Regions from separate parts of the Paraburkholderia sp. J94 genome, predicted to be linked through region 2. Evidence: riboswitches for the same ligand, from Rfam matches in the RefSeq annotation. Region 2 holds a riboswitch; the other holds the start of a gene.
What was found. Region 2 has a riboswitch for FMN ahead of U4Y88_RS00950 (6,7-dimethyl-8-ribityllumazine synthase). Riboswitches for the same ligand answer to the same signal wherever they lie in the genome.
Positions count from the first base shown of each region.

Region 1: it holds a riboswitch for FMN, as region 2 does, so the genes downstream of both, ribB (3,4-dihydroxy-2-butanone-4-phosphate synthase) here and U4Y88_RS00950 (6,7-dimethyl-8-ribityllumazine synthase) in region 2, are expected to answer to the same signal.

Region 1 covers NZ_CAJMZH010000012.1:146,719-162,504, forward strand. The annotation lists gene ybeY (rRNA maturation RNase YbeY) at 1-74, opposite strand, end outside; gene U4Y88_RS25235 (PhoH family protein) at 104-1,195, opposite strand; gene miaB (tRNA (N6-isopentenyl adenosine(37)-C2)-methylthiotransferase MiaB) at 1,276-2,649, opposite strand; gene U4Y88_RS25245 (LysR family transcriptional regulator) at 2,899-3,936, opposite strand; gene U4Y88_RS25250 (VOC family protein) at 4,118-4,513, shown strand; gene U4Y88_RS25255 (MFS transporter) at 4,610-5,800, shown strand; gene U4Y88_RS25260 (XRE family transcriptional regulator) at 6,033-6,857, shown strand; FMN riboswitch at 7,006-7,176, shown strand; gene ribB (3,4-dihydroxy-2-butanone-4-phosphate synthase) at 7,351-8,076, shown strand; gene U4Y88_RS25270 (HAD family hydrolase) at 8,219-8,905, opposite strand; gene U4Y88_RS25275 (hypothetical protein) at 9,193-9,570, shown strand; gene U4Y88_RS25280 (hypothetical protein) at 9,889-10,086, opposite strand; gene U4Y88_RS25285 (ferritin-like domain-containing protein) at 10,964-11,797, shown strand; gene U4Y88_RS25290 (DEAD/DEAH box helicase) at 11,911-13,530, opposite strand; gene trhA (PAQR family membrane homeostasis protein TrhA) at 13,758-14,378, opposite strand; gene U4Y88_RS25300 (cytochrome c) at 14,582-15,786, opposite strand, start outside.
Region 2 covers NZ_CAJMZH010000001.1:207,115-222,900, reverse strand. The annotation lists gene U4Y88_RS01010 (TonB-dependent receptor) at 1-2,034, opposite strand, end outside; gene U4Y88_RS01005 (helix-turn-helix domain-containing protein) at 2,398-2,973, opposite strand; gene U4Y88_RS01000 (hypothetical protein) at 3,192-4,403, opposite strand; gene U4Y88_RS00995 (biopolymer transporter ExbD) at 4,412-4,843, opposite strand; gene U4Y88_RS00990 (ExbD/TolR family protein) at 4,907-5,332, opposite strand; gene U4Y88_RS00985 (MotA/TolQ/ExbB proton channel family protein) at 5,354-6,274, opposite strand; gene U4Y88_RS00980 (energy transducer TonB) at 6,349-7,083, opposite strand; gene U4Y88_RS00975 (hypothetical protein) at 7,820-8,269, shown strand; gene U4Y88_RS00970 (PAS domain S-box protein) at 8,238-8,825, opposite strand; gene U4Y88_RS00965 (cytochrome b) at 9,097-9,639, shown strand; gene U4Y88_RS00960 (DeoR/GlpR family DNA-binding transcription regulator) at 9,681-10,436, opposite strand; gene U4Y88_RS00955 (hypothetical protein) at 10,606-11,097, opposite strand; FMN riboswitch at 11,336-11,500, shown strand; gene U4Y88_RS00950 (6,7-dimethyl-8-ribityllumazine synthase) at 11,576-12,073, shown strand; gene U4Y88_RS00945 (glucose 1-dehydrogenase) at 12,170-12,964, opposite strand; gene U4Y88_RS00940 (FGGY family carbohydrate kinase) at 12,990-14,459, opposite strand; gene U4Y88_RS00935 (ABC transporter permease) at 14,481-15,563, opposite strand; gene U4Y88_RS00930 (sugar ABC transporter ATP-binding protein) at 15,583-15,786, opposite strand, start outside.

The DNA of each region.
Region 1 (15,786 bases), on a different contig from region 2:
GCGGCCTTGTGCTCGGGAAACGCCTTCGCGGCGGGGAACTGAAGGTTCAGTTTGAGTTTCGGTGCGCGGGCCATGATGAACTGTCGATCCGGTTCAGCCAGCATCAGCGCGCGTCGGCGCCGCTGTCGTCCTTCTTCGCGTGCGCGTCGTAAGCCTCGACGATGCGCGCGACGAGCGGATGACGCACCACGTCCGCGCTCGTGAAGTGCGTGAGGGCGATGCCGCGCACGTTCGCGAGCACATGCTGCGCTTCGATCAGGCCGCTCTTGTGGCCGCGCGGCAAATCCACCTGGGTGGTGTCGCCGGTCACGACCGCCTTCGAGCCGAAGCCGATCCGCGTGAGGAACATCTTCATCTGCTCGGGCGTGGTGTTCTGCGCCTCGTCGAGGATGATGAACGCGTGATTGAGCGTGCGGCCGCGCATGTACGCGAGCGGCGCGATTTCGATCATCTGGCGCTCGAACATCTTCGCCGTCTTGTCGAAGCCGAGCAGATCGTAAAGTGCGTCGTAAAGCGGACGCAGATACGGATCGACCTTCTGCGCGAGATCGCCGGGCAAAAAGCCCAGACGTTCGCCCGCTTCCACGGCCGGGCGCGTCAGCACGATGCGCTTGACCTGATCGCGTTCGAGCGCGTCGACCGCGCAGGCCACCGCGAGATAGGTCTTGCCCGTGCCCGCCGGACCGATGCCGAAGGTCACGTCATGCGAGATGATCTGCTTCAGATACTCGCGCTGTGCGGGCGTGCGGCCGCGCAGGTCGGCGCGGCGCGTGTAGAGCTTCGGACCTTGTTCTTCGACGTCGATGTCGTTGCCCGCCGGTTCGTCGAACGGATGGTCGGGATCGCCGCGAAAACGCGGATCGATTTCCGCGCCGTCGTCGGACTTGCCGTTGCCGTTACCGTTCGCGCGCGCATTCGCGCGGCTCGCCTGATGGCGTGCCTCGACCAGCGCGAGCTGGATGTCGTCGACGGAAAGCGGATCGCGGGCCTGGTTGTAGAAGTTTTCGAGCGCGGTGAGCGCGAGCCTCGCGCCGCGTCCGCGAATCGTGATGCGATGGCCGCGTCGGGCGAGCGTCACGTCGAGCGCCTGCTCGATCTGCCGCAGATTTTCGTCGAGCGGGCCGCAGAGGTTGGCGAGCCGCGCGTTGTCGTCGTGCGGCGCGGTGAATTCCAGATGCTGCTGATTCGGCTTCAAGGTGTCTCTGAACTCCCGTGTTCCGTGAATGGCGCGCTGCAGGTGCCGGGTGATGGCCGCCCGCAGCGACTTGGTGCAACCTAGTGCGACAGCGACGAATTGCCCTCGTGCGCGAGCACGAGCTCGCCGCGCAGCGAATGCGGGTACGCGTGGTTGATCTTCACGTCGATCATCTGGCCGGTCAGGCGCGCGTGCGAGGCGAGCGGCGCCGGGAAATTCACCACGCGGTTGTTTTCCGTGCGGCCCGACAGTTCGCTCGGGTCCTTGCGCGACGGACCTTCGACCAGAATGCGCTCGACCCGGCCGACCATCGACTGGCTGATGCGCTGGACGTTCTCTTCGATTGTCGCCTGCAGATGTTGCAGACGCTTGAGCTTCACTTCGCGCGGCGTGTCGTCTTCGAGGTTCGCGGCGGGCGTGCCCGGACGCGGGCTGTAGATGAACGAGAAGCTCGTGTCGTAGCTCATCTCTTCGACGAGCTTCATGGTCTTCTCGAAATCTTCCTCGGTCTCGCCCGGGAAGCCGACGATGATGTCGGTCGAGAGCGAGAGGTCGGGGCGGATCGCGCGCAGCTTGCGGATCACCGACTTGTATTCGAGCACGGTGTAGCCGCGCTTCATCGCCATCAGCACGCGGTCGGAGCCGTGCTGCACGGGCAGGTGCAGGTGGCTCACGAGCTTCGGCACCTTCGCGTAGGTGTCGATCAGGCGCTGCGTGAATTCCTTCGGATGCGAGGTCGTGTAGCGGATGCGCTCGATGCCCGGAATGTCGGCGACGTATTCGATCAGCGTGGCGAAGTCGGCGATTTCGGTCGCGCCTTGCGTGAGCTGGCCGCGATACGCGTTGACGTTCTGGCCGAGCAGCGTGACTTCACGCACGCCCTGGTCGGCGAGACCGGCGACTTCGGTGAGCACGTCGTCGAGCGGGCGCGAGACTTCGTCGCCGCGCGTGTAGGGCACGACGCAGTAGCTGCAATATTTCGAGCAGCCTTCCATGATCGAGACGAACGCGCTCGGGCCTTCCACGCGCGCGGGCGGCAGATGGTCGAACTTCTCGATTTCGGGGAAGGTGATGTCGACCTGCGCGCGGCCCGAGGCGCGGCGCGCGTCGATCATCTGCGGCAGGCGGTGCAGCGTCTGCGGACCGAACACCAGATCCACATACGGCGCGCGCTGCACGATGGCCGCGCCTTCCTGGCTCGCCACGCAGCCGCCCACGCCGATCAGCAGGTTCGGGTTCGCTTCCTTCAGTTCGCGCACGCGGCCGAGCTCGGAGAAGACTTTTTCCTGCGCCTTTTCGCGCACCGAGCAGGTGTTGAACAGAATCACGTCCGCGTCTTCGGGCGTGTCGGTCTTCACGAGTCCTTCAGCGGCGCCGAGTACGTCGACCATCTTGTCGGAGTCGTACTCGTTCATCTGGCAGCCATAGGTCTTTACATAAACTTTCTTGGTCATCGGGGTTCGCCGTTCGCAGTGGTTCACCTGGGGGCGTTGTCCGCTTGATGCACGCGTGCACTTCAGGACTACGGTGAAAATAATGAGGGCTGAAACGGGTGGCCGGGCCGCGTTGGCCGCGTCTGCCTGGCTGTCCGGTGGGGCGCTCCGCGCGCATGGTGCTGCTGCCGTGTTGCTTCAGTGCTGCTTTTCTGGTCTTCGCCGGAGAGGAAAGCACATCGACACCGCCATGAACGATGACGATGCGCGTCAGCCCGGCGGCCGCGGATCGCTTTCAGCGTAATCCGACATTATAGCCTTTTGCTTCAAGGCGTTCGCGCCGTTCCGGGCGCGTCGCGCGGGGCGCGGCGGCTCGGGATCGGTGCACGGCGCGAGCGCGTTCAGCTCGTGCGCGGCCTGCGCGAAACGCTCGGTCAGGAACTCCAGCAGCGCGCGCACGCGCGGCGCCAGATAGCGGTTGCGGTGGTAGAGCGCGTGCACGGGCTGCTCGGCGTAACGCCACTCCGGCATGACGATCTGAAGCCGTCCGGCGCGCAGGTCGTCGGCCACGTCCCAGATCGATTTCACCGATAAACCGTAGCCGCACAGCGTCCATTGGCGCACGGCCTCGCCGTCGGAGCTTTCCAGCGCGTTCTCCAGCGGCACGACGTAGGTCTGCGACTCGTTGCCTCGCGTGAATCGCCACTCGTTGACGGGGCCCGCCGGCGAGCCGATCACGATGCAATCGAAGCGGGCCAGATCGGCGGGCTCGCGCGGCTCGCCGTGCTGGGCGAGGTACTTGGGCGCGGCGCACAGCACGCGCGGGTTCGGGGCGAGCCGCCGCGCGACCAGCGAACTGTCCTGCGGTGTGCCGAAACGGATCGCCAGATCGATGTCCTCGAGCACGAGATTCGAGATCGAGTCGGTCAGCGTGAGCGCGAAACGCACGTCGGGATAGCGCGCGCGGAATTCGTCGAGCCACTTCATCAGCAGATTGCGCCCGAAATCCGAGGTCGCCGAAATGCGCACCTTGCCGCGCACCGCGTTCTGGCCCTCCTGGAGCGCGGCCTTGGCGTCGTCGAGCGAGCGCAGCGCGTGTTCGCTACAGGTGAGATAGGCGCGGCCTTCGTCGGTCAGACGCAACTGGCGCGTGGTGCGGTCGAACAGGCGCGCGTGCAGCTCCGCTTCGAGCCGCGCGAGGCGGGCGCTCGCGGCTGCCGGCGTGAGACCGAGCTTGCGGCCCGCCGCCGACAGGCTGCCGAGCCGCGCGGCTTCCACGAAGAGGCGCACGTCGCCGAGATTGTCCATGTCGATACCAGGAGGATTGCCGGGCGGATTGCCGCGACGATTATTAGACCGCGTTTGAAAATCCTTCAAATGCTACGCCAATTATCAAGTCTGCGCAGAAGCCGGACAATGCGCCTGTTTTCAGAGTTTCGCGCTGCGCTTGAGAGTTCGCGCCGCGCTTCACGAACGCAAGGACGCCGCCATGCAACTCGATCACGTCACGCTCGTCACGCCCGATCTGGACGGCGCGCGCCGCTTCTTCTGCGAGATCGCGGGGCTGGAGGACGGGCCGCGCCCGCCGTTTTCCGTCGATGGGCACTGGCTCTACGCGCAGGGCCGCGCGGTGATCCATCTGGTCGAGGCGACCGTGCCTGCGCAACGCGCCTCGGCGGCCATGCGCACGGCGCCGCGTCTCGATCATTTCGCGCTGCGCGTCGCGCCCGGCGACGAATGGCACGCGCTGCTTGCGCGGCTTCGGTCGCACGGCGTGCCGTACCAGCTCGCCGACGTGCCACTGAGCGGCGAGCGCCAGGCGTTCGTCGCGCTCGCGCCGGGCGTGGTCGTGGAGTTCGTGACCGCGTCGGAAGGCGCGGCCTGAATCGCACAACGCGCGCAAACGCAGACACGCAAACGCACACACGCAAACGCACCAGCACACACAACGCAGTACCCAGGCTGTCATTTGGAGATTTCGATGCCTATTCCCTTGCTCGCGCTGGCGATCAGCGCCTTCGCCATCGGCACCACCGAGTTCCTGATCATGGGCTTGCTGCCCGACGTCGCGCGCGATCTCGGCGTGACGATTCCCGCCGCGGGCCTGCTCGTCACCGGTTATGCGCTCGGCGTCGCCGTGGGTGCGCCGCTGCTCGCCGTGCTCACCAGCCGCATGCCGCGCAAGCTCGCGCTGCAATTGCTGATGGGTGTGTTCATCGTCGGCAACGTGATGTGCGCGGTCGCCGACAACTATTCGCTGCTGATGGTCGCGCGCGTCGTCGCTTCGTTTGCGCACGGCTCGTTCTTCGGCATCGGCGCCGTGGTCGCGGCCTCGCTCGTGCCGCAGGAAAAGCGCGCCAGCGCCATCGCGATGATGTTCACGGGACTTACGCTCGCGACCGTGCTCGGCGTGCCGTTCGGCACCGCGATCGGCCAGCAGTTCGGCTGGCGCGTGGCGTTCTGGATCGTCAGCGGCTTCGGCGTGATTTCGCTGATCGGCGTGACCGCGCTCGTGCCCAATCTGCACGATCACGCGCCCGCCGGACTCGGCCACGAAGTGCGCGTGCTGCGCGACCCGCAGGTGTGGATCGCGCTCGGCATGACGGTGCTGGGCTTCGGCGGCGTGTTCGTCGTGTTCACCTATATCGCGCCGATTCTGGAGCAGGTGAGCGGTTTCTCGCCGCACGGCGTGACGCTGATGCTCGTGCTGTTCGGCGTGGGCCTCACGCTCGGCAACATGCTCGGCGGCAAGCTGGCGGACCGCGCGCTGATGCCCTCGCTGATGGGCATTCTGGTCGCGCTCGCCGTGGTCATGGCGATCTTCACGAAGACGAGCCACGCGGCGATTCCGGCGGCGATCACGGTGTTCGTCTGGGGCATCGCGGCGTTCGCGACCGTGCCGCCGCTGCAGATGCGCGTCGTGGCGAAGGCCGCCGCCGCGCCCAACCTGGCCTCGACGCTGAACATCGGCGCCTTCAACGTGGGCAATGCGATGGGCGCGTGGCTCGGCGGCCTCGTCATCACGCGCGGCCTCGCGCTCGACGCGCTGCCGTGGGTGGCCGCCGCTGTTTCGATCGCGGCGCTTGTGCTGACCTGGCTGGCGGCGCGGCTCGATGCGCGCGAGACCGGTGTGTCGGCGGCGCGCGTGGCGGTTGGGCAGGACGCTTGCTGATCGCGTATCGCTGACGTCGCGCTTGGTTCGCTTACGTCGCTCAGGTCGCCCGTATCGCGGCCTGAGCGCACAGTCTGGACATATCGCTCCCGCGCACAAGCATTCCCGAAAACGCGCTCTGCAATGCTGATATCAGTGTGAAGATAACTTCGTTGGGCGCGGCGGGGCGCGATGCTAGTCTTGCCTCCATTCAAGCACTTGCGCCGGTTCGCGGCGCGTCTGGGAGGCTGCCATGCATTCACCGCTCGCGCTCGTGAGCCACGCGCAGGCCGATCGTCCGGCCGCACATCGCGGTACGGCGCATCGCCGCGACGACGATCTCGCCGTCGACATCGACACTGTTTCGGATCACGAAGGAATCGTTCGCGGCATCGACGAACGTTCGGCGTTCAACGCCGCGCAGGTCGCGCAAACATCGGCGCAAACCGAGGCGCACGACAGCGCCGCCAACGCGTTCGACGCGCTCGAACATCTGGTCGGCGTGAACCTCGCGCGTCTGCGCGCCGAGCGTCAGCTTTCGCTCGATGCGCTGGCGCGCGCCTCGGGCGTGTCGCGCGCGATGCTCGCCCAAGTGGAGTCGGCGCGCAGCGTGCCGTCGATCAAGGTGCTCTGCAAGGTCGCGGCGGCGCTCAAGGTGTCGGTGTCGGCGTTTCTGCGGCGGCATGCGGTCAACGGTTTCGAGCATCTGCCCGCCGACCGTGCGCCGCGCCGCGTGAGCGCCGACGGCCGCTATTCGGCGCGCGCCCTCTATCCCGAGGACGAGCCCGCCGCCGCCGAGTTTCACGAACTGCGCATCGCGCCGCTGCACACCGAGCCGGGCACGCGCCGCGCGCCGGGCACGACGGTGAACCTCGTGGTCAGCGAAGGCACGCTCGAAGTGAGCGTGCACGACCGCCGCCAGTTGCTCGCGACCGGCGACGCCATCGTGTTCGACGCCGACCAGCCGCACAGCCTGCGCAATCCCGGCGACACCGAGGCGCGCGTGTTCCGCGTGACGCGCAACGCCGAAACGCCGCCGCGCTGGGACGTGCCGCAAGCCGCGCCGCAGCCGCTCTGAGCTCGCGAATTCCTTCGGAATTCCCGCGATGAGGCGGCGCACACGACGCGTGCGCCGCCGTTTGTCCGCCTTGTCTAGTGGATCTTTACCGCGCTGCACGATCAGGCGCGACGCGGTATGCTCCGTTCTCCGGTTCAACCGGTAATCAGTGCGTCTTCAGGGCGGGGTGCAATTCCCCACCGGCGGTATGCCGGCCGCGCCGCAAGGCCAGCCAGCGAGCCCGCGAGCGCCTGCGCGTTGTTTTTTCCCGCGCGCAGGGTCAGCAGATCTGGTGCGAAGCCAGAGCCGACGGTCATAGTCCGGATGAGAGAAGATGTGCAGATGGTCATGTTTGCCCATCCGCCGCGGCGTCCAGCCTGCGTGCGCGTGGCGTCGTCCGGCGTCGTGCCGGGTGCGCCGCGTCGCGCTCGCGAGCCTCCGCGTGCCGGGGATTCCTGTCTGTTTGCAATGCCCTGAAACGTTTTTCGCCCAACTCTTGCGAGGAGCGTTTCACATGTCCTTTACGTCTTTCAGCCGCAACACCCCGGTCGAGCAGCCGCTCGACGCCATCGCCGATCTTCCCTTGCTCGACACCGAGCCGGTGCCGCCGCGCATCGCCGCCGCGCTGCAGGCCATGCGCGAAGGCCGTCCCGTCGTCCTTCAGGACGATCACGACCGCGAGGACGAAGCCGATCTCGTCTGCGCCGCCGAAAACCTGACCAACGAAACGATGGCGCTGTTCATCCGCGAATGCAGCGGCATCGTCTGCCTGTGCCTCTCCGACGAGAAAGTGCGCGCGCTCGAGTTGCCGCCGATGGTCGCGCGCAACGAGAGCCGCAACCGCACCGCCTTCACCGTCTCGATCGAGGCGCGCGAGGGCGTGAGCACGGGCGTGTCGGCCGCCGACCGCGTGACGACGATCCGCGCGGCGATCGCCGCCAACGCGAAGCCCGCCGATATCGTGAGTCCCGGCCACGTGTTCCCGCTGCGCGCGCAGCCGGGCGGCGTGCTCGCGCGCCGCGGCCACACCGAAGGCACCGTCGACCTGGCCGCGCTCGCCGGTCTGGAGCCCGCGGGCGTGCTGTGCGAGCTGATGAACCCGGACGGCACGATGGCGCGCGGCCAGCAAGTCGACGACTTCGCGAAGCTGCACAACTTGCCGATGCTGACGATCGCCGAGCTGGCGGCATTCCGCGCCTCGCTCGCCGTGGCGCGCGAGCGCAGCGCCGAGCTGGTGTAAGGCGCGTTTTTCGCGTTTCGCATGATTCTCGCGATTCGTGACCAGGCGGCCGGTCCTGCGTGACCGGCCCCGGAATGCAAACGGCGCGTGAGCCTTGCGGTTCACGCGCCGTTTTTTTATCGGCTTTTGTCGACGGATCGCGTTACGACTGCACGTCGCCGAACTCGCCGTGCACGCCCGCTTCGACGAGCGCGGGCAACTCGTCCATGTGTTCCATGATGCGCGTGATGCCCATCTCGCGCAGCACGTCGGCATAGCCCGACGGGATATGGCTCGCGCCGACGAACGCGATGGTCTTCATGCCCGCCGCGCGCGCGGCGTTCAGGCCCGAGAGGCTGTCCTCGACGACGAGGCAGCGCGCCGGCTCCACGCCGAGCGTTTTGGCCGCATGCAGATAGACATCGGGATAAGGCTTGGGGCGCGCGACCATTTCGGCGCTGAAGATGCGCTCGCCGAAGAGGGTGTCGAGCCCGGCGCGGCGCACCGACGCGTGCACGCGCGTGAGGCGGCTGTTCGAGACCACGGCGGCGGGCAGCGCGACCTTGCGCAGCGCGTCGCGCACACCGTTGATCGGGCTCACCGATTCGGCGATCGCGACTTCGCAGTTGTGATCGATCGTCTCGAGAAAATCCTCGGGCATCGTGAGATTGAAGCGCTCGGCGACGTCGGCCAGAAAGCGCGAGGTCTGCTGGCCGAACGCGGAGGCCACGGCGGCGCGGAAATCCACGCCGGGAAAGGTGCGGCTGAGCGTATCGAAGAGTACGTGGTCGGCGATGACTTCGCTGTCGACGAGCACGCCGTCGCAGTCGCAGATGAGATGGTCGATCATGCGTAAGACGAAAAAGCAGCCGTAGAGGCCTTAGGGGCGGACGAAAACACGTGGCGGCGCTCGGACGCGCGAGGCGTGCCGCGCGGACCGGCAAGGCGGGACGCTGAAAGCCTCATGATACGTGCTTTTGCACGCGCGGCTCGGCTATTGCGTGGATGTTTTCCGATTCCCGGCGACGGCTGCCCGTCGGCGCCAGGGCGACGTTAGCCGTACGGCCAGGGTGTGGCACGCGCCGCGCGATGCGACAATGAGCGCTGGAACAATCAGTCGATTTCGGGGAGAACGCAATGCGTGGACTTGCGATGATCGGTGCGGCGATGCTCGTCGCGGGATGCGCCAATTCGTCGGGCCTGGTGGGCGCGTGGAGCAGTCCGCCGCCTTTCGCCACGCTCCAGCAGATGTGTGGCGGCGAGGCGCGCGACTATGGCGCGGACACCCAGGCGGTCTATTCGGCGGTCTACGACGCCTATGTCGCGAACCGTCACGGCAAGCTGCCGCAGGAGCGCTTTTGCAGCTTCCAGGCGGGTCTCGCGCAGCAGTACGCGGCGCATGGCGCAAGCGGCGACGCGCAGTCGCGCGATCAGTGGGTGGCGTATCTGAACGACCAGCGCGCGCAGGCGCTGAACTGGCGTGCGACCGTCGATCCGACCTTGCGCGGCGGCTGAGCACAAGCGGGCCGTCCGCGAGCAGGGCGGAGCGTGGGCGCGGCGCGAAAAAAATGGTCACGCGGGCATGAAGCGCGCGGGTCCGCGTGACCATGCACTGCAGGCGCGAACGTCTACAGCCGTGCGCCTGCATCGGGGATGGGCTCGATACAACGTTCTGGCGGACGATCCCGGCGTCCGCGCAGGTCGAGAAAAGGTCGGGCGTTGGTTGGGTTGAGCGGTGATCGAGCGGCGGTTGAGACTGGAAGGGCCGGCGGCGTCGTGGCCGCGTGCTGGTCCGTCAGGCCGTCGCCGCGCAATGGCCGCGCAGCGCCCGTCTCACGAACATCGTTTGATGGCGCGTAACGCGGAGTCGCCGATTTCGGTGAGTCGCCACCGCTGGAGGCCGGAGGCCAGGCGTTCCAGCTGGACGAGCTGTCGTTCGAGCAGGGCGTCCAGTTCTTCACGTTCCATATCGAGCTGGTTGGGGGCGTCCTTCACTAGCAGCAGAGTGGCGAATTCATGCGGACTCAGCATCGTTCTCTCCATGTTGCCGCATCAGAGGTCGACGTTCGCGGCCCGTCGTTGGGCGGCGCGGCGACAGTCATGCGGTGGGCGTGAGCGAAAGCCAGCAACGGCGCGCGGTCGGGAATCGGCTGGATGGTTGGCGGTCCGTTCGAGGCTGTCCGGGCGTGTCGTTCGCGATCATCCGTCGACCTTGCCCTGGCAACTCAAACAGCATCCAGCCCGGACGCGGCGCCGGGGAACTGGAGTGTAGTCAACGCCTTTGCGTTGTACAAACCACACCCCGAAAATATTCCCTTTGACATTCGCTGCCTGCGGCGGCGGTCGCGGCGCGCCCACGAATCCGCGAATTCACTTGAAGTTCGTGGCGCAGCGCGCAATGCGGACGGGTTCACGTCCGCGCTCGGGCACCGATTCGCCACGCATCGCGCACGGACGCAGCGACGACGCTCAAATTGCGCTCCGTCAACCGGGCGGTTTGGAAGTTTTCTTCGGTTCGCGTCGCGCGTTTAATGTGAGCCTTCACTTCAACATGCCTGCGGCGCTTCGCGGTCCGGTCGCGTATCGCCGCCAGGCCCGTGGCTTGCGGCTTTCAGGCTATCGGTGCGCGGTATGACGTAGCGTCGTGCTCGCGGCACTCGGTATTGCTGCGTAACAAAATCAACGCTACGACTGCCTTACAAGTCGACTCTTCCCGGAACTGGCGCTTGCGGGACTGGTCTGTGCTCTCAGACTGCAGCTTCAAGAAACAACGGCTAATATGAATTAAATATGGCCGGTACCTTTCACTACGCGGCGAGAGAGCAAATCCAGGGCACCGGCGGCGAGTCGAGCCGGTTCCGGGCGCGAGGCGCCGCGCGAGCAGATACCGCTTTCGGAGTACGACACAATGCGTAACGACATTGAGCCTGGCCACGTGATGCCCTGGCGCATCGAAGACATCGATCTCACGCGGATCGACCGCAAGCTCGCGGCCGCCAACGAAGACCTGCTGCTGCTGCTGTGCGCGGCATCGTTCATCGAAAGCGGCTCGGACCTCTACACGAGCAATCTGAGCGTGTTTTTCAACGGCGACCCGGAAGTTTCCGCCTGGCTCAACAACGAGTGGGAGCACGAGGAGCTTCAGCACGGCCGCGCGCTGAAGACCTACATCAACTACGTCTGGCCCGAGTTCGACTGGGACACGGCGTTCAACAGCTTCTTCGAGGAATACTCGAAGACCTGTTCGTTCGAGGAATTCGAGAAGACCCGCGCGCTCGAAATGGTCGCGCGCTGCGTCGTCGAAACGGGGACGGCCACCTTGTATCGCGCGATCGGCGAATGCTCGAGCGAGCCCGTGCTCAAGGAAATCACCGACAACATCCGCTCGGACGAAGTGCGCCACTACAAGCACTTTTTCCGCTACTTCAAGAAGTACAACCAGGTCGAGGGGCATGGCCGCCTCGCGGTGCTCGGTGCGCTCATGCGCCGCGTGATGGAGATCAAGAACGAGGATTCGGAGATCGCGCTGCGTCACGTGTTCGCGATCCGCTATCCCGACCGCGCGAAGGATTCGGCCTATAACCGCGAGCTCACGACGCGCGTGAACAAGCTCGTGCGCCACAATCTGTCTGCCGACATGTGCTTGAAGATGCTGCTCAAGCCGCTCGATATTCCCGCGAAGATCCAGCCGAGCGTGTTGTATCCGCTCGCGAAGATCACGCAGCACGTGTTTTTCCGCTGAACTTCCGCTGAGCGCGGCGGTTCGTACACGTTCGCGCAGGATGCAAAAGGGCCCGCTGGGAAGCGGGCCTTTTTCATGGCTGCTTGCCGCGCGGCGTGGGGCCGCGCGTTGGCTTAGCGATCGCCGCGCTGACCGTCGCGGCGCGAGTTGCCGCCCGGACGGCCGCCGAGCAGGGCGCCCGGATTCGATTGCGGCTTGCGCTGCTGACGGCCGAGCGCGCTTTCGTGCGAGACGCCGCGCTGGCTTTCGCGGCGCGTATGTTCGCCGCGCGCGCCTTGCGCGCCGTGATTCGACGCCGTTTGCTGCTTCACCGGCTTGGCCGTGCGGATGCCGTTCTGCGCGGGCTTGGCCTGGCGTTGTTCGCCGCGGTTTGCATCGCGGTTACCACCGTTGTTGCCACCGGCGTTGGCGCGGCCTTCACCGCGGCCTTCGCCACGGCTTTCGCCCCGCTGGCCGCCTTCACGCTGGCCGCCGCGCGGCGCGCCGCCGTTCGACGCACCGCGTCCCTGGCCTTGCTGGCTCTGACCTTGCCCCTGACGCTGACCACGGCCTTGCTGCTGGCCACGGCGCTGGATCGGCTCGGGCTTGGCGTTCGGGTCCGGCTCGAAGCCCGGAATGACTTCCTGCGGCACCGCGCGCTTGATGAGCTTCTCGATGTCCTTGAGCAACTGGTGTTCGTCGACACAGACAAGCGACACCGCTTCGCCCGTCGCGCCCGCGCGGCCCGTGCGGCCGATACGGTGCACGTAATCCTCGGGCACGTTCGGCAGGTCGTAGTTGACCACGTGCGGCAGTTGGTCGATGTCGATGCCGCGCGCCGCGATGTCGGTGGCCACGAGCACCTGCAGCGTGCCGTCCTTGAACTCGGAGAGCGCGCGCGTGCGTGCCGACTGGCTCTTGTTGCCGTGGATCGCGAGCGCGCTGATGTCGTCCTTCGTCAGTTGTTCCGCGAGGCGGTTCGCGCCGTGCTTGGTGCGCGTGAACACGAGCACCTGGAACCAGTTGTGCTGGCGGATCAGGTGCGTGAGCAGGTCGCGTTTGCGATCGCGGTCGACCGGATAAACCTTCTGCGCGACCGTTTCCGCGGTGGTGTTGCGGCGCGCGACTTCGATCAGCGCGGGCGAATCGAGCAGGCTGTCGGCGAGCGCCTTGATTTCGTCGGCGAAGGTGGCCGAGAACAGCAGGTTCTGGCGCTTCGGCGGCAGCTTCGCGAGCACGCGCTTGATGTCGTGGATGAAGCCCATGTCGAGCATGCGGTCGGCTTCGTCGAGCACGAGAATTTCGAGCTGCGAGAGGTCGATGGTCTTCTGCTGCATGTGATCGAGCAGACGGCCCGGCGTGGCGACCACGATGTCGACGCCGCGCTTGAGCGCGTCGATCTGCGGATTGATGCCGACGCCGCCGAACATCACGGTCGACTTGAGCTTCAGATACTTGCCGTAGGCGCGCACGCTTTCCTCGACCTGCGCCGCGAGTTCGCGCGTGGGCGTGAGGATCAGCGCGCGCACGACGCGCTTGCCGCCCGCGGCGGCCGGCATGTCGGTCAGGCGTTGCAGGATCGGCAGCGTGAAGCCGGCGGTCTTGCCGGTGCCCGTCTGCGCGCCCGCGAGCAGGTCGCCGCCGCCGAGCACGGCGGGGATGGCTTGCAACTGGATGGGCGTGGGCGTGGTGTAGCCGAGTTCGTTGACAGCGCGGACCAGCGGTTCGGACAAGCCGAGAGAATCGAAAGACATAAAGACCTGTTGTATTGCAGTATCGCGAGCGGCTGGGCGCTGCCGGTGACGGCGCGCCGCGTAAAGCTGAACGCGGGCGCTCGCGTGTATTCGGACGGCGCGCCAGTGCGCGCGCCGCTTGTCGACGGTTCATGCAGACCCGTCGGCTGGCATAAAGTTGCATCGCGCGGCCGCGGACACTGCGGCCGCCGCGCGACAATCTTCGTGGAGATTCCCGGTGGGATGCGTCAGGCGACGTAGCCCGCGACGCTCACGAATTGACAGACGCTCCCGGCGAGCACGAACAGATGCCAGATTCCATGTCCGTGCCGGATGCGCTCGTCGTTGATGAAAAAATAGATGCCGACGCTGTAAATGATGCCGCCGGCCAGCAGCCACGCGGTGCCCGCTGCGGGCAGCGCGCCGATGAGCGGCTTGACCGCGACCAGCGCGAGCCAGCCCATCACCACGTACAGCACCATCGACAGCATGCGCGTGCGGCGCCCGAGTGTGAGCTCCTGCACGATGCCGAACGCGGCGAGCCCCCAGCTCACGCCAAAGAGCGACCAGCCCCAAGGCCCGCGCAGCGTGACAAGCGTGAACGGAGTATAGCTGCCCGCGATCAGCAGATAGATCGCGGCATGGTCGCACTTCTGCAGCACGGCTTTCAGGCGCGGTCCGCGCACGCCGTGATACAGCGTGGAGATCGTGTAGAGCGCGCACAACATCGCGCCGTACACAGCGAAACTCACGACCTTGTATGCGTCGTGATCGAGCGCCCCGAGCGTCACGAGCGAAACCAGCCCCGCAACCGACAACATCGCGCCCACCAGGTGAGTAATGCTGTTCAGACGCTCACCAGCGTGCATGACGACCACTCCTTGTTCTTCTTGCCCTGCGTTTCTGCTTCAAAACCATCAGTTCGAGAGCGAATTCGACAGCGTGCGGCTCGCGCCGCGCGGCCTCGTGCCGCAATCAACGCGCGGCGCGCGGCCAAATAGCGAAGGGCGCAGCCGGCGGCGTTTTGCCGGCTGCGCCCTTGTCAGGCAGACGCCACTATAACAAACGTGGCTCAGTCGAGCGGCGCGGAACGCAGATCTGACACCTGTTGCGGCGAGACCGGCGTGCCCTTGTTCCCCCACGACATGCGGATAAAGGTCACGACCGCTGCCACTTCCTGATTGGACAACGACTGCGCGAACGGCGGCATGCCGTACGGGCGCGGATTGCCCTGCGTGCTGGGCGGATAGCCGCCGTTGAGCACCATACGGATCGGATTCACCGCCGATTTCATCTGGATCGACTGGTTGTTCGCGAGCGGCGGGAAATTCGGCGGCATGCCGAGGCCGTTCTCCGCGTGGCACTTTGCACACTGGTCATGGTAGATCTTCTGACCTTGCTGTAAGAGTTCGCCGCCGAACGCTTCGGAGGTTTCCATCTGCATCGTCTCGGGCGCTTCCTTGCGCTGCGGGATGGTCTTCAGATAGGTCGCCATCGCCTCGATGTCGTCGTCGGAGACGTATTGCAGACTGTTGTGGATCACGTCCGCCATCGGCCCGAACACGGCGCCGCGCTCCGAAACGCCGGTTTTCAGCAGATTGGAGATGTCCTTGATATCCCAGTCGCCGAGGCCGCCTTCGCTCGACGTGAGCGAGGGCGCGTACCAGTTCTGCAGCGGAATCAGCCCGCCCGCGAACGCCGACGAGTTGACCGGCGCGCCCATCATGTTGATCGACGTATGGCACATGCCGCAGTGGCCGAGCCCTTCGACCAGATAGGCGCCGCGGTTCCACTCGACCGATTTGGTCGGATCGGGCTTGTACTCGCCCTCGCGGAAGAACAGCGTGCGCCAGCCGATCAGCAGGTTGCGGTTGTTGAACGGGAACTTGAGCTCGTGCGGGCGGCTCGCCACGTGCACCGGCGGCACCGAGCGCAGATAGGCGTAGATCGCGTCTGAATCGGCGCGCGTGACCTTCGTGTAGCTCGTGAACGGGAAGGCCGGGTAGAGCAGGCTGCCGTCCTTCGAGCGGCCCGTGTGCATGGCGCGGTAGAAGTCGTCGCTGCTCCATTTGCCGATGCCGAACTGGTCGTCGGGCGTGATGTTCGGCGTGTAGAGCGTGCCGAAGGGCGTCGCCATCGGCAGGCCGCCCGCGAAGGTCTTGCCGCCTCGCACGGTGTGGCAGGCGACGCAGTCGCCGGCGCGGGCCAGATATTCGCCCTTCTTGATGAGCTCGGCCTGGTCGGCGGGCGTGGCCGCCTGCGCCGAGGCGCTGTGCA
Region 2 (15,786 bases):
GCGTTCCGGCTGCAGCGCCGTGTTCCCGGTCGTGACGACGGTTTCATCCGCGCCGTTCGGACCGACCGGCGAGATGCCCGTGCTGGTCGAGTTGGTGTTCTCGACGAAGCTCGGCGCACGGAAGCCGCGGTTGTACGAGGTGTACATCGTCAACTGCTGGATCGGCTGGAAGCGCAGCGCGAAGCGCGGCGAGAACGCGCCGCCGAAGTCGCTGTAGTGGTCGTAGCGGCCCGACTGGCTGAAGGTCAGGATGTGCTGCCAGAGCGGAATGTCGACCTGGTAGTACACGGCCGCGACGTTGCGCTCGCCATCCACCGTTTGCAGCGACGGATTCAGCACCGAGCCGTCCATCGTGTTGGCGCCCTGGTCGATGCGCTCGCTCTGGTGCATGAACTGGCTGCCGAGGCCGAGGCCCACGTCGCCGGTCGGGATATGGAACAGGTTCGGCGTGGACAGCGTGGCGTCCACCACGTCGAGCTTCGACACCGCGATGTTGTTGGTGTCGGTGAACACGCCATTCAGGCCGTTAGGCGTAGCCGACGGATTCGCGAAGTCGTAGGTGCCGTTCGCGAGCATGTTCTCGACGCCCGCCACGCTCAGTTCGCCCGAGTAGGTGTTGGTCACCGTGCTCTGCGAATGGCCGTACGACAGCGCCCAGTCCCAGTCTTCCTTTGAGACCGAGAAGTTGCCCTTGATACCCATCGCCGCGCGGTAGAAGTTCGCTTCGGTGGTATTGGAGACCGTGTTCGGCAGCCACGTGAAGATCGTCGCGTCGGTGCCGTAGGGGTTGTACGGGTTGCTGGCCGGGACCACGGCCTGCCACGCGGAAAGCGTGCCGGTGGCCGGGTTGTAGACCGTCTTGTTGCCGAGGTACGACGTGAAGTCGTTGGTGACCGTCTTGATGTTGCTTTCCCAGAGGTCGGCCCAGGCGGTGGTGTTGTCGTTGACCTTGAAGTCGGCGTGAACCTTGGCGTTCCAGCGCTCGGTCCACGGATCGATCGAGCCCGATTCGGCGGTGTTGTGGCCGCACACCGTGCCGCCCGACGCCGCGCCCGTGTTCGACGCGATCACGTTGCTGCCGTAGGGCTGGACCGTGCCCGAGCAGGGGCTCAGTGCGTCAGCCATGCCCGTGTTCGGATTGAGCCAGTACGACGGCGAGAGGACCGAGCCGCCGAAGCCCTTGTTGCTGAAGTCCTGGTTTTCGGTCGTGTCGCGGTCGGCGAGCGTGAAGCCGTTCGACTTGTAGTAGCTCGCCGTGGCCGTCACGTTGAAGCGGTCGCTCGTGAGATTGCCGAAGCCGCCGAGAATGCCGAACTTGGTCGTGCCCGCGCCGCCTTGCGTGGCGCCGCCGTAGCTGCCGTCGAGCTGCAGGCCCTGGAAGTCGTGCTTGGTGATGATGTTCACGACGCCTGCGATCGCGTCCGAACCGTACTGCGAAACCGCGCCCGTCTTGACCACTTCGATGCGTTCGACGGCGTTCAGGGGAATGGCGTTGAGGTCGAAGAAGGTGTCGGTGCCGTTCACGGCGAAGCCGTAAGGCGCGACACGCTGACCGTCCACGAGCACGAGCGTGTACTTCTCGCTCAGACCGCGCAGTGCGATACCGGCGCCGCCGGCCGCGAAGCTGTCGTCGTTCGACTCGCCCCAGCTGTTCGCGGAGTTCGCCGAGATCGTGCGCATGTAGTCCGAGACGCTCGTCGCGCCCGAATTCTGGATCTGCTCCGGCGTGATCGTCTGCACCGCCTGATAGCCGGTCTTGTCGGACTGGCGGATCAGCGAGCCGGTCACCTCGAACTTCTTGAGCTGCGCGACGTTGTCGCCGTTCGCCTTGGTCGTCGTGGACGACGAAGACGACGTTGCAGCGTCCGATGCACCCGTGGGCGCGGCGGCCGTGGTGGTGCCGCCGCCGGCGGTCGCGCCGCTCGTGGCGGCAGGCTGGCTTTGCGCGAATACCGGTGCCGCGATGGCCGCCGATAGTGCGAGTTCAGCCCAGATTATCCTTTTGATGGCTAGCGCCAAAACCCTCTGTTTCACTTTTTCCCCTTCTCACTCGTCAGTCACGCCCACTTACGTCACGCGGAGCGAGGTCTTGTGAACCTCGCCGTCGATTGACGACGCTGTCGCGTCGCGCCCATTGCGCAAATCGCTCCGGCGGCGCGGTTGCGTCCGTCGCGGCGATCTACCCAAACCCCTTTTGAAATCGGACTACTAACGGCTTTCAAAGCATGTGCGCCACGCAATCGCACTACCCTGCCAATCGTTGCGGACGCCTTCGTGCCCGCGCGGCAACCCCTGTTTATGCTTGCGCGCCGCGCGGGTGAAGTCTTCACATTACATTTGGACTACTAATATTTCTGTATTGCCGTGAAGCGCTTTGTTCTGTTGCAACGGCGTTTCTCAAATCAGTTTCGGCGTACCCACCCAGACGAATACGCTTTCCGTATCGGAGGGATTGGCCCACGCATGCGGCACCGCCGATTCGAAATGCGCGGTATCACCCGCGCGCAACACGAACGTCGTGTTTTCCAGCGTGAGCGACACTTCTCCGCTCATGACATACAAGAACTCTTCCGTAGCCTGCGCGACGACGTCGAAGCGTTGCGCACCGGCCGGCATTCTCACGAGCTGCGCGTCGAGCTTGCGATCGCCGCCCGTCGACGTGAGCCGTCCATACTGATTCGCCGACCCGGTGAAGCCAAAGAACTTCAGGCGCTCGGCGCGGCGCACGACCTGTTCTTCCGCCGGTGTTTCGATGAAGTACTGCAAGGTCACGCCCAACGCCCGCGCGATGCCGATCAGCGAACGCAACGACGGCGTGGCGCGCCCGCGTTCCACCTGCGAGAGATAAGGCTTGGATATTCCCGCCAGCTCCGCGGTCTCCTGCAACGTGCGCCTGAGGCGCTGTCGCAAGGCGCGGATGCGGCGGCCGGTGGTTGCTGCAACGTAGGCCTTCTCGTCAAGTGGCGAAACCATAGCAAGACAAAATAACGCGTCAAAATTTGTTTGATGAGATCGAACCTCTTTTTATGGCGCGACACCTCCATCGGCTTGCTCCGTAAAGCGAGCCGTTTCTATTTCGACCGTTTGAATGCACAACGAGAAAAACGTCCTGCGTAAAACGCCTGCTTTCGGTGCCGTCAGCAATAACATTGCAACGACATTGCGATTTCCTTACCGCTGCATTTCCGCGTTTATTTCGCCGCGATCAATAACCAGAGCTGCGCGAGATCGGCCGATCCGTCATTGCCCTTGACCGCCTTGAAGGCCGTCACCGCGCGCGCTTTCTGGCCCGCGAAGTAATACGCCTCGCCGAGCCGCAGACGCGCCAGATCGGGATGATCGACGCCCTTGGCGAGCGCCGCTTCCATCGCCGCGAAACCGGCCTGCTGCTGACCCGCGAATACCTGATTGAAGCCCGCATCGAACGGCGCGAGCGGATTTTGCGGATCGGCGGGCGCGCTCGCGCGCTTCGCGGCGAGCGCCTGCAGACGGCGCTCGCGGTCCGCTTGCGCGTCGTGGCCCAGTGCACCGCTCGTAAAGCCCTGATCGACGATCTGCTTGCCTTCCGCCGTCGAGCCCGCCACGATCGCGAGCTGCGTGAATTCCATATAGTCGTTCGCGCCCGAAAGCGAACCGGCGGCGCGGCGCAGCCGGTAAACATCGACGTCGAGCGCGGAGAGATAACCGGGCTTGGCGCGGATCGCGTGAATCAGATCGTCCCAGTAAGCGGGCTTCGGGTGATACGCGACGAGCTTTTCGAGCGCGCCGCGATACGCCGCCTGATCGTTGGCCTTCTGCGCGACCGTGCCGAGCAGCTGCAACTGGTCTTCCTCGGGCGCGTGACCAGCGCGCACCTGCGCATCGACGTTCGCGCGCAGCAGCGCGAGCGCACCCGCGTTGTCGCCGGAGAGGTAATACGCCTCGATCAGCAGCGTCTGCATCTGCGGATCGCTGCCGCCCGCCTTCTGATAGCGCTGCGCGGTCCTGATCGCCTTCGCGTAATCCTTCTGCTGGAAATACAGCCCGGCGAGCGCAGCCGCCGTGCGTTGCTCGTCCTCGCCCCTCACCTGGCCGCCCGCGAGCAGCGTTTCGTACGCGTGCTCGGCGGTGGCGTTGTCGCCTGCCGCCACCGCTGCCGCGCCGCGCATCTCTTCGACCATCAAGGTCTCGTAGTCGGTGCGGTTGGGCACGGCGGCCGCCTGCGCGATCTTCGCGAGCGCCTCGCTATAGCGATGTGCACGATAGAGCGTCTGCGCGTCGTTGAGCGGCTTCGCCACTTCGGGCCGCAAGGTCGGCGCCGCCTGAGCAGCCTGCATCGCGAACGGCGCCGCGCCGAACACGCCTGCGCCGCCCAGCGCGGCGGCCAGCACGGCCTGTCTGAATCGTCGGGAAATACGCGCCACGTCGTTCCTCACTGCATGTACTGTTCGTTGCCGATCAGGCCGATCTTCGTCGCGCCCTCGCGCTGCGCCGCGGCCATCACGGCCGCCACGTCGCGATACGGCACGAGCCGGTTCGGCCGCACATGAATCTCGGGCTGCTCGGGCTGCGCGGCCGCCTGCGCGAGCCGCGACTCCAGGTCCGCCTCGGTGGGCACGGGCTGGCCGTTCCACGTCGTGGTGCCGTCGAAGTCGATGTCGATCTGCACGATCTGCGGCTGCGTGGCGGGCGGCGGCGGATTGCCCACCGGCAGATTCATCTTGATCGAATGCATCTGGATCGGAATGGTGATGATCAGCATGATCAGCAGCACCAGCATCACGTCGATCAGCGGCGTGGTGTTGATGTCCACCATCACTTCCGGCTCGCCGCCGCCCCCGCCCGACCCCACGTTCATACCCATGACTTTCCCCTGCTCTATGAAACCGCCGCCCTCAGACGGGCGGATGGAACCCGCTCGCTGCGCTCAGCCGCCGCGTGCTGGCGGCTCCGTGATGAACGACACCTTCGCGATACCCGCGCGCTCGCACGACGTGAGCACGCGGCCGATGAACTCGTAACGCGTGCCCTGATCGCCGCGCACGTGCACTTCCGGCTGCGGCGTCTGCTGCGAGGCCGTTTTCAGGCGTTCGAGCAGCGTGGGCGCGTCGACGAGCGACTCGTTCCAGAAGAAGTTGCCGTCGCGATTGATGGCGATCTCGACGCTTTTCGGCGTGGTCTGCAGCGGCTGCACCGTTTGCTTGGGCAGCTGCACAGGCACCGTGTGCGTCACCACCGGAATCGTGATCAGGAAGATGATCAGCAAGACCAGCATCACGTCGACGAGCGGCGTCGTATTGATGGCGGAGATGACTTCGTCGTCGTCGCCTTCCTGCCCCACGCTCATGGCCATGGCGTACCTCGCTCGACAGAGTTATTCGGCCATCGCGACGGCGCGCGACGCAGCCTGCGCGCGACGCTTGCCGCCGGCTAGCAGGACCGCGTGCAACTGGGCGCCGAAGGCGCGCACGCGCTCCATCACGGCCTTGTTACGACGCACGAGGAAGTTGTAGCCGAGCACCGCCGGCACCGCGACCGCGAGGCCGATGGCCGTCATGATCAGCGCTTCGCCGACCGGACCCGCGACCTTGTCGATCGACGCCTGGCCCGCAATGCCGATGGCGGTCAGCGCGTGATAGATGCCCCAGACCGTGCCGAACAGACCGACGAACGGCGCCGTCGAACCGACCGTGCCGAGGAAGGCGAGGCCGTCCTGCAGGCGGTTCGAGACGTTGGTGATGGCGCGCTCGACCGAGACGTCGATCCACGTGTTGCGGTCGACCGCTTCGAGCAGCGCTTCGTCGTGATGCTCGCCCGCTTCGATGGCCGTTTCGGCGATGAAGCGGAACGGCGAGGTTTCTTCGAGCTGCTTCGCGCCGTCGGCGAGCGTGGGCGCGTTCCAGAGCTGATCGTCGGCCGACTTGGCGCGGCGGTTCGCGCGGGCCTGCTCGATGAACTTGGTGATCATGATGTACCAGCTGCCCATCGACATGATCACGAGCAGCAGCAGCACGAAGCGCGCGACGAAGTCGCCGTTCTTCCACAGCGCGCCGAGGCCGTACGGGTTGCTCACGGTTTCGGACGTGGCGGGCGGCGGCGGCGGCTGGTCGGCTGCCGGGACCTGCGCGGGCGCCGCGGCGCTCATGGCCGTCGCGCTTGCGGTTGCGCTGGCCGAGGCCGTGGCGCTGGCGTCGCTTGCTTGCGCATTGGCGAGCGTAGGTGCAACAAAGGTGTCGACCGTGGCTACGGCGAACAACATGCTGGCCGCCAGTGCGGCGAAAGAACGCTTCTTCATGCCTGCTCCAGTTCAATCGTTGAACTTGTGAATCGTGACTAATGAATCGCCACCCGAATGCTGCCGCCCGCGCCTCAGTTGAGGTTGAACGAGAACGGCACCTGCACGCGGACCGGCTGCCCCTGCGAAATGCAATTGAACTGCTTCACCGCGTTGAATGCCGCACGATCGAGGCTGTCGTCGTCGGCGGACTTCGCCACGCGCTCGTTCGTGATATGGCCTTGCGCGTCGACGACGAACTCGATCATCACGTCGCCGGTCACGTTGTTTTCCTGCGCTTCCTGCGGATACTTGATCGACGAACGGATCTGGTCCGAGTTCGGGCACACCACGCCCACCTCGTGGCTCACCGGCTTGGCCGGGGCCGTCACGGGCGCAGGCGGCGCGGGCGGCGCCGTGACCGGCGCGCTCTGCACCGGCGTCGGCGCATGCGTGATGGTCGCCTGCGGCGGCGCCTGCACCGGCACCTCGGGCGGCGGCACGAACGGCGGCGGTGGCGGCGTGAACTTCGGCGGCGGCAACTGCACGGTCGGCAACGGCGGCGGAGGCGGCGGCTTCACCGGCTCGATGATCTTCGTTTCGATCGGATGCTGAATGACCTGCACGACCTTGGTCGCGAGGCCGTTGATCAACGCGTAGATCAGCACGATGTGCAGCAGCAGGACGATCGCGATGCCGCCGAAACGGCGCACCGGGTTCTGCTGCTTGCGGCCGAACTCGCGAGGCCGCGCGGGCCGTTGCAGCGCGGCGCCCGCCGATTCAACCGACTCCACCGATTGCGCCGATTGCAAAGCGACTTCCCCTTTCATCACCACCTTCGCTCCCTCGGGCGCCTTGCGCCCACTTTCCGCTGTGCAGCGACGCTGGCCGCAAGTCCGGCGCGGCGCGTCGCATCAAGTCAGGTGTTTCTTTCGCAGTCCGAATGGCATGGATTGCATCGGGAACCGTCGCGGCAAACCCGATTCATGCACTGGCACGGAAGCTGTCTACGGCATCGCGTCATTTCAGGCGCTTCGACAGCCGCGCCTCGCATGGCGCGGTGACAATCGTGTGTCGAAACTCATGACGCGTGTGGCGGACTGAACGATAGCAAGTAAAAAAAGGCTCAGTAAACTTTTTTTGATGGGAGATTACCGAAATTAGAAAAATCACTCTAAATCGCCAGAAATCCCGACCAGAGCGCGTCCTGGATATTGACCCACTTTAAATTTAAATGCAGGAAGTCGAATAACTTACAAAAACCAGAATGAACATTTCTATTTGATTTCAGTTTAAGTGAAATGAATCAAATTGGTGCGGGGCATTTAAAACGCCGCATATTGGTGCATTAGTCGATTTTTACCGATCGAACATTGATCGCTGTAAAACATTCGTCATTGGTCGCGTATCGACGGTTTGAAATCGCTGAATTTCTCTTTTACTTCGCAACACGAATAGTTTTTATCGACGCTCTCAATTCACCATCGATGCTACGGATTCCAAAGTAATTATTCGGCATGATGAATGCGCTCGACGCCGCCGAACCACCCCTCTGATTAGCAGGGTATGAGCCGTCTGACAGCTTCGCTACCATCAGCTTACAAGCAGGCGAACCAGGCGCTTCGCGGCACGGCAGTCGGCCACGGGCGCAACAAACCGAACACGCCGCAGCAACCTGAGAGATTCCCAATGAAAGCGCAGGCAACCGGACAGGAGCCCGGCATGGCGCCGTATTGCGCGAAGACGATCGACGCCGCCGTCGCGCATCTCGAACGGGCGCTGTCGATCGACGTCGACTGCACGATCTTCGACCAGCGCTACTGGCGTCAACGCTTGATGCATCTTTACGCCACGCCCGGCCTGCTGCCGGCGCATCGCGCGCGCGTTCAGCGCCTTCTGGACGGCCTGCTTGCGATGAACGGCAGCGCCGCTTCAGACACGGCTTCCGAAGCCGCCTCCAGAACCCAGTCCCGCCAGCGGTTCGTCAAAGCAGATTCGCGCCGGAAAGATGTTTGAGCCACAGGCTCATCAAACCCGCGCGGCCGCGCACGCCATATTTGCGAAATATTCCCGTGATATAGGAATGCGTGGTGGATACGGCCAGCCCCAGACGTTCGGCGATCTGCTTTTCCGTGGCTTCGGTCAGCAGCAACTCGACCACGCGCCGCTCGTGCGGCGCGAGCATCGCGAGCAGCGGCGCGGTGTGATCGGGTCGCCGAAGCGAAGTCACGTCGCGCGCCACGCCCACGCGCAGCCGCTCGCGCGCGAGCCAATGCGCGGACCACGAGATCGACACGTCGCTGCCATCGCTATGCCGGTAGCGGTTCTCGAAACCGACGCGCTTGCGTCCCGCCAGCACTTCCTTCGCTTCCTTGCGCGTGGCGTCCTGATCCTGCGGCACCACGAAGTCGATAATGAATTGATCGGCGAAATCACGCGGCACATAGCCGAAAATGGATTCGCAGGCAGCGCTTACATGGCGGATGCGCCCTTTCTCATCGACGAGGAAAATCGCATCGGGCGACAAATGCGCCGAGGCGACGATCAGATCGCTGCTGAGCTTGTCTTTCATGGACGTTATCGATCGTGTGGTTCGAGCGTGGTTTTATTGGGCGTAAGTCCGTGTTTATCCGATCTTAGCGCATAAAAAAAGCGGCTCGACACGCACGTCGATGCGGAAGCCGATGCGGAAGCCGATGCGGAAGCCGACGATGACTTCAATGCGGCTTGCAAACGTCCGCGAAACCTTCGGCCGTCGACTTATTCACGCCTTAATGTTCCGCTAAGTTTCGGTTTCCTAAAATCGCGGTTTTGACTGTTTTTTATCGACCCAAGGAGACCTCATGCACGCCGACACTCACGCGCGTTACGACCTCGTCGCCCGCCTGCTTCACTGGCTCGTCGTGCTGCTCGTGGCGGCGCAGTTCGTGATCGGCTGGACCATGCCCGACGTGCATCGCGACACGCAGCCCGTTGGCGAGATCGCGTGGCATCTCGGTGTCGGCAGCGCGCTGCTCGCGGCGATGGTGTGCCGCCTGTTGTGGCGCGCGACGCACCGTCCGCCGCGCGACGATTTCTCGGCGCGCTTGCCCGCGTGGATGCGCGCCGTCTCCGCGCTCACGCACGGCGCACTCTATGTGCTGTTGTTCGCGGTGCCGCTGCTCGGCTGGATCAATGCGTCGTCGCGCGCGTGGACGGTCGAACTCGCCGGCCTCGCGCCCTTGCCCGCGCTGGCCGCGCAAGGCTCGTCATTCGGTCACGCGATGGGCGACGTCCACGGCGTGCTCGCGTGGGTGCTGTTCGGCCTGATCGTCCTGCATGTGGCGGGCGCACTCTATCATCGCTTCGTGCTCGGCGACCGCGTGTTGCAGCGCATGTCGCTCTAACGCCACCAACACCACTAACGCCGCTTGAGTCGCGCCGCGCGCTACGCCTTCACGATCGTCAATCCGGCCTTTTCGAGCGGCTTCACGAGCCGCGCGTCGGCGCCCGCTTCGACGATGAGCGTCTGCGCCAGATCGAGTTCGCCGATGCGATACGGCGACGCCGTGTTGAGCTTCGAAGCGCACGCGAGCACGACCGTTTCCGCCGCGCGCTGCGCGAGCGCGCGCTTGACGTAGGCCTCCTCGAAGTCGCCGGTGCTCAGGCCCGCCTTCGCATGCACGCCGGTCACGCCCATGAAGTACAGGTCGGCGTGCACGTGCGACATGGCCTCGACCGCCGCCGCGCCCACCGCCACGAGCGAATGCTTGTAGAGCTTGCCGCCGATCAGCACGACCTCGATCGACGGATGCGCCGCCAGCGCGACGGCCACGCTCGGGCTGTGCGTGACCACGGTCGCCTCCAGATCGGGCGCGAGGCATTGCACGAGTAGCGCCGACGTGGTCCCGCCGTCGACGATCACGACCTGGCCGCGCTCGATCATCGCGGCGGCCTTGCGCGCGACGCGCTGCTTCGCGGCCACATCCATGTCCTGACGCTGCGCGAGCGGCGCGACGGCCGGCGACGCCGGCAGCGCGCCGCCATGCACGCGCTGCAGACGGCCTTCGGCGGCCAGTTCGCGCAGATCGCGCCGCACCGTGTCCTCCGACACGCCGAATGCCGCGCTCAACTCGCCCGCCAGCACCTGGCCTTCGCGTTCGAGTGCGTCGAGGATCGCTTTCTTGCGTTGGCTCGTCAGCATGATATGCACGAATTTTCTTGTAATTTCACGAGCCTGCACGGTAGCACGGGGCGGGCGTTCTGTCGAATCGAGCCTGCGGGCGCGCGAAGGCCTGGATCGATATCGCGTGCGGCGGCCTGATCATCGCATTGGGCATCCGCCAGGCAGTGCGCCAGATTCGTCAGGATAACTACATACTGATATCGGCAGCGGCTTCGCGCGGCATCTTGCGAACAAGCGGCGACACCGTTTGCGGCGTTGCCAGCAGCCTGTCCAGCCGCTGGACGGCATCGCAGTAAACTCGCGCGCTCACGGACGACAACTGTTCGTCGTACACCTTGAGCAAGGCCTCGATCGCAGCAACGTCATCGGCGCTCACGATCCATTGCCCGCTGCGCACCGCATGCTCGACCGTCACGTTGAGCACGTCCTCCACTTCCGCATAGACGCCCGCTTGCGCGTGGCCCACGCCCGCTTCCCACATGAAGAACGACAGATAGGTCAGGCGCGTGAGTTCGTTGAGCATGTGCTGATTGCCGCGTTCCGCGCGGCACGCTTCCAGCGCCAGATGCGCATTCAGCGACAGGCTGCGCACCGACTCGTGCGGCATCGGCAGCAGCCATTGCTTCGACCAGCGCGGCGGTCCGCCCACGCCGCGTCCCGGCGCGCGACGACGGCTCACGGACGCCATGACGAGGCCCCGTCCGTCACGGCCACGCCCACCCGCCGCGCGGCGCTCAAATCACGCTGATGCTTCATTGCATTCGCTCCTTGTCTGCTCGACTGCCGCAACCGCCAGCATGGCGTCGGCATTGAATTCAGTGCCAGATTTAGAAGGGAAACTCAGGCTGTTTGCGGCTGTGCACAAACGGCTGATTCGTGCTACCGTACAACCCGTTCGTGAATAAGCATGCTCACGAACACGTTCTCGGGGCGGGGTGAGATTCCCCACCGGCGGTAATCGTCCAGTACGACGTAGCCCGCGAGCGCTCTGCCATCGCAACCTGCTTGACGCGATCGCAGAGGTCAGCAGACCCGGTTGGATTCCGGGGCCGACGGTATAGTCCGGATGAAAGAGAACAGGATGGCCCGCGCCTTTTCGCGTCTCGCGAGAGGCGCGGCCGTCCTTCGCCCTGTTCACACAAAACAGGCTGAAGTCCATGAACATCTCTAGCAACATCGAATCCCAGGCCGTCGCTGCCTCCGCCGACAACCGTCCGCGTCTCGCTTTCATCCAGGCTTGCTGGCATCGCGACATCGTCGATCAGGCGAAGCATTCCTTCGTGCAATCGATCCAGAAGTACGGCTATAGCGCCGACGACATCGATCTCTACGAAGTGCCCGGCGCCTTCGAAATCCCGCTGCACGCCAAGCGCCTCGCGCAAACGGGCCGCTACGCCGGCATCGTCGCGGCGGGCCTCGTGGTGGACGGCGGCATCTATCGTCACGATTTCGTCGCGACGGCCGTGATCGACGGCCTGATGCAAGTGCAACTGGAAACCGGCACGCCGGTGTTTTCGGTCGTGCTCACGCCGCATCATTTCCACGGCGAAGAACACGTGAAGTATTTCCGCGAGCATTTCGTCGTGAAGGGCGCGGAAGCCGCGCACGCCTGCGCCGATACGGTCAGCAAGCTCGCCGCCCTGCCGGTGCGCTAAAGCGCTCTCGCGCGGCTGCCCGTCGAGGCAGCCGCGAGCGACGCCGGTGCCTCGCACGGCGTCGCTCGCATGGATCACGTCTGCATCACCCCCGCATCACGACATGAACATGCCGCCGTCCACGTTGATCGTCTGGCCGGTGATATAGGACGCGTCGTCCGACGCCAGAAACGCCACCAGCCCCGCCACGTCCTTGCCGCTCCCCGCGCGCTTCATCGGGATGTTGTCGACCCATTCCTTCATCAGCTCGCCCGGCTTGTAGTCGCCGAGCAGCTTGCCCCAGGCCTCGTCGTTGTACGCCCACATATCCGTGGTGATGATGCCCGGACAGAACGCGTTGACCGTGATGCCCGTGGGCGCGAGTTCCTTCGCGAGACTCTGCGTGATGCCGAGCACGCCGAACTTGCTGGCCGCGTAATGCGGCGTATAGACAAAGCCCTGACGCGCCTGCCCCGACGCCGTATTGATCAGCCGCCCGCCCTTGCCCGCGCGCAGCATGCGCGTCGCCGCTTCCTGGCAGCACAGGAACACGCCCTTGGTGTTCACGGCCATCACCTTGTCCCAATCGGCTTCGCTCAGATCGGGCAGCTTCGCAATCGTGATCACGCCCGCGTTCTGCACCGAAATATCGACTTCGCCGAGCTTCGCCGCCACTTCGTCGTAGAGCGCGACCACCTGCGCCTTGCTCGTCACGTCGGCCTCGACGGCGATCGCTTCATAGCCCGCGTCGCGCAAGCCCGCCGCTGCGTCGTGAACGCTCTTTTCGTTCGCCGACACGCACACCTTCGCCCCTTCGCGCGCGAAGCGCTCGGCAATGCCCAGTCCAATGCCGCGGCTGCCGCCCGTCACGACGACCACCTTGCCTACGAACCGCTTTGCTTCGTCACTCACGTTGCTCTCTCCCAAAACCCTGCGTTTAAAGACGGCCGATCCACTTCAGCCATTGCTCGTGATTGCGCGCGGCCGCGTCCACGCCGCTGCCCGGCTCCACGCGCCGCGCGATCGCTCGGTTTTCGCGGTGCGCGTCGAGCGAGGGAATCAAGCCGGTTTCGAGCAGCGCCAGCGCCGCGGCGCCCGCCGCCGAAATCTCGCTGAGCGCGAGCGTGCTGACCGGGCGATTCAAGGTATCGGCGAGGTATTGAAGCAGGAAGGGGCGCTGCACCAGACCGCCATCGAGATGCAGCTCGCTCAGGCGCACGTTCGCGGACTGTTCCATCACCGTGATCACATCCTTGATCTGATAGACGATGGATTCGTACGCGGCGCGCGCGACGTGCTGCCATGACGTCGAGAATTGCATGCCGACGATCTGCGCGCCGCCCGGATATTTCCAGTGCGGGCAGCCGATACCCGAGAAAGCCGGAATCAGAAACACGCCGCCGTTGTCGTACTCCGTGAAGGCGCGTTCGGCCTCGGCGAAATCGCCGAACAGATTCAGCTTCTCCTTGAGGAAGGCCGGCGTCGAACCCGCGCTGATGATGATGCCTTCCATCGCGTAGTCCACGCGCGAACCCGTGGCGAAGCACAAGGTCGAGACGAGGCCATGCGCGGGCGGCTGCGGCTCGCGGCCGACGTTCATCATGATCGACGAGCCCGTGCCCATGGTGGCCTTCGCGACGCCGGGCATCAGGCAGCCCTCGCCCACGGCGGCCGCGTGCGAGTCGCCGATCATCGAGACGATGGGCACCGGGTGCGCGAGCAAGCCGTTGAAATCCGTTTCGCCGAAGTGCGAAGCGGACGGCTTCAGTTCCGGCAAACGCAAGCCGCGCAGGCCGAGCGCGTCGACCAGTTCCTGATCCCATTCGAGCTTCGCGAGATTGAACAGCATCGTGCGCGACGCATTCGTATAGTCGGCGCGATACGCCGCGCCTTTCGTCAGCCGATACAGCAGCCAGCTATCGACAGTGCCGAAGCGCGCGCTGCCGCGCTGAATGTGCTCGCGCACACGCGCATCGTTTTCGTTGAGCCAGATGAGTTTGGTACCGGAAAAATACGGGTCGATCAGCAAGCCGGTTTTCTGCGCGATCAGCGGCGCCATGCCGTCGCGCTTGAGCCGCTCGCAGATCGGCAGCGAGCGCTGGCATTGCCACGACACGGCGGGCACGATCGGCTTGCCCTGTTCGTCCCACAGCACGACGGTTTCGCGCTGATTCGAAATCCCCACGCCGACGATATCGCGCGGCTCGCCGTCAAACGCGGCCAGACACGCCGCGACGGCCTGCAAGACCGAATCGTAAAGCGCGTCGGCGTCCTGCTCGACGAAGCCCGCCTGCGGATGCGTGCACGCCACCGCCGCGAAGCCGCGCGCGTGCACCTGCCCTTCGGCGTCGAAGACGAGCGCCTTCGTGCCGCTGGTTCCCTGATCGATAGCCAGAACGTAGTGCATGTCTTTTTCCCGGGTATCGGATCAGGCGGTCAGCGAAACCATGCGCGATTGCAGACGCTGCTGCAACTGGTCGACCACCACGGCGAAGATAATCACGAGCCCTTTGATGACCATCTGCCAGAAGTCGCTGATCCCGCACATCACCATGCCGTCGCCGAGGATGCTGATCACGCACGCGCCCACCACCGAGCCGAACACCGTGCCGCGTCCGCCCATCAGCGCGGTGCCGCCGAGCACCACGGCCGCGATGGCGTTCAGTTCGTAGGTCTCGCCGGTCAGCGGGTGCGCGGTCTGCAATTGCGCCGTAATCACCAGCCCGACGATGGCCGCACAAAAACCCGAGAACGTGTAGACGAACAGCTTCACGCGATTGGTGCGAATGCCGGAAAAGCGCGCGGCCTGCTCGTTGCCGCCGATCGCATAGATGCGTCGTCCGAGCGGCGTTTTACGCGCGATGAAAATGGTGATGGCCGCCAGCGCGAGCATGATCCACACCGGCACCGACAGGCCCATGATCGTGCCGTTGCCGAGGAATTCGAAACCCGTGTTGCCGAGCGCCGGATTGCCTTCGAGGTCCGCATAGGTGCTGCCGTTGTTCACGAGCAGCGCGGCGCCGCGCACGACATAGAGCATGCCCAGCGTGGCGATGAACGGCGCAACGTTGAGCGCGGTGATCAGATAACCGTTCACCGCGCCGATCAGCGCGCCGAGCAGACACGCAATCAGCGCGACGCCAACCGGATTGAAGAACACCACATAGTGGCCGATGTGTATGCCTTGAAGCAGCAGATAACCGGCCGCCATGCCGCTGATCCCGACGATCGAACCCACCGACAAATCGATGCCGCCGGTCAGGATCACGAGCGTCATGCCAATCGACAGAATCGCCACGACCGTCACGTGCTTGGCCATGATCAGCATATTGCCGGTCGAGAGGAAATTGTCCGCGGTGAGCGAGAAAACAATGAAGATCGCGAACAGCGCGATAAAGATGCGCAGCTTGAGCAGATTGACCGCGAAGCGCGCCGCCACATAGGCGCCCTGGCGATTGTGTTTCGTGTGCACCGGATGCAGCGAAGGATTGCTGCTATTGGGAGTATTCATGGTGTCTACCTCGGTTGCCTCAGACCACTGCCGTGGCCGGTGTCGATGCGCGCACGATGCGTTCGCTGTCAAACTGCGAGCGCTCCATGATGGCCGTGAGCTTGCCGCTGGCCATCACGAAGACCCGATTGGAAACCGCCACGGCTTCGTCGAGTTCGGAGGTCGCGTAGATAACCGCAATGCCGGACTTCGCGAGCAGGCTGATCGTCTTGTAGACGTCTTC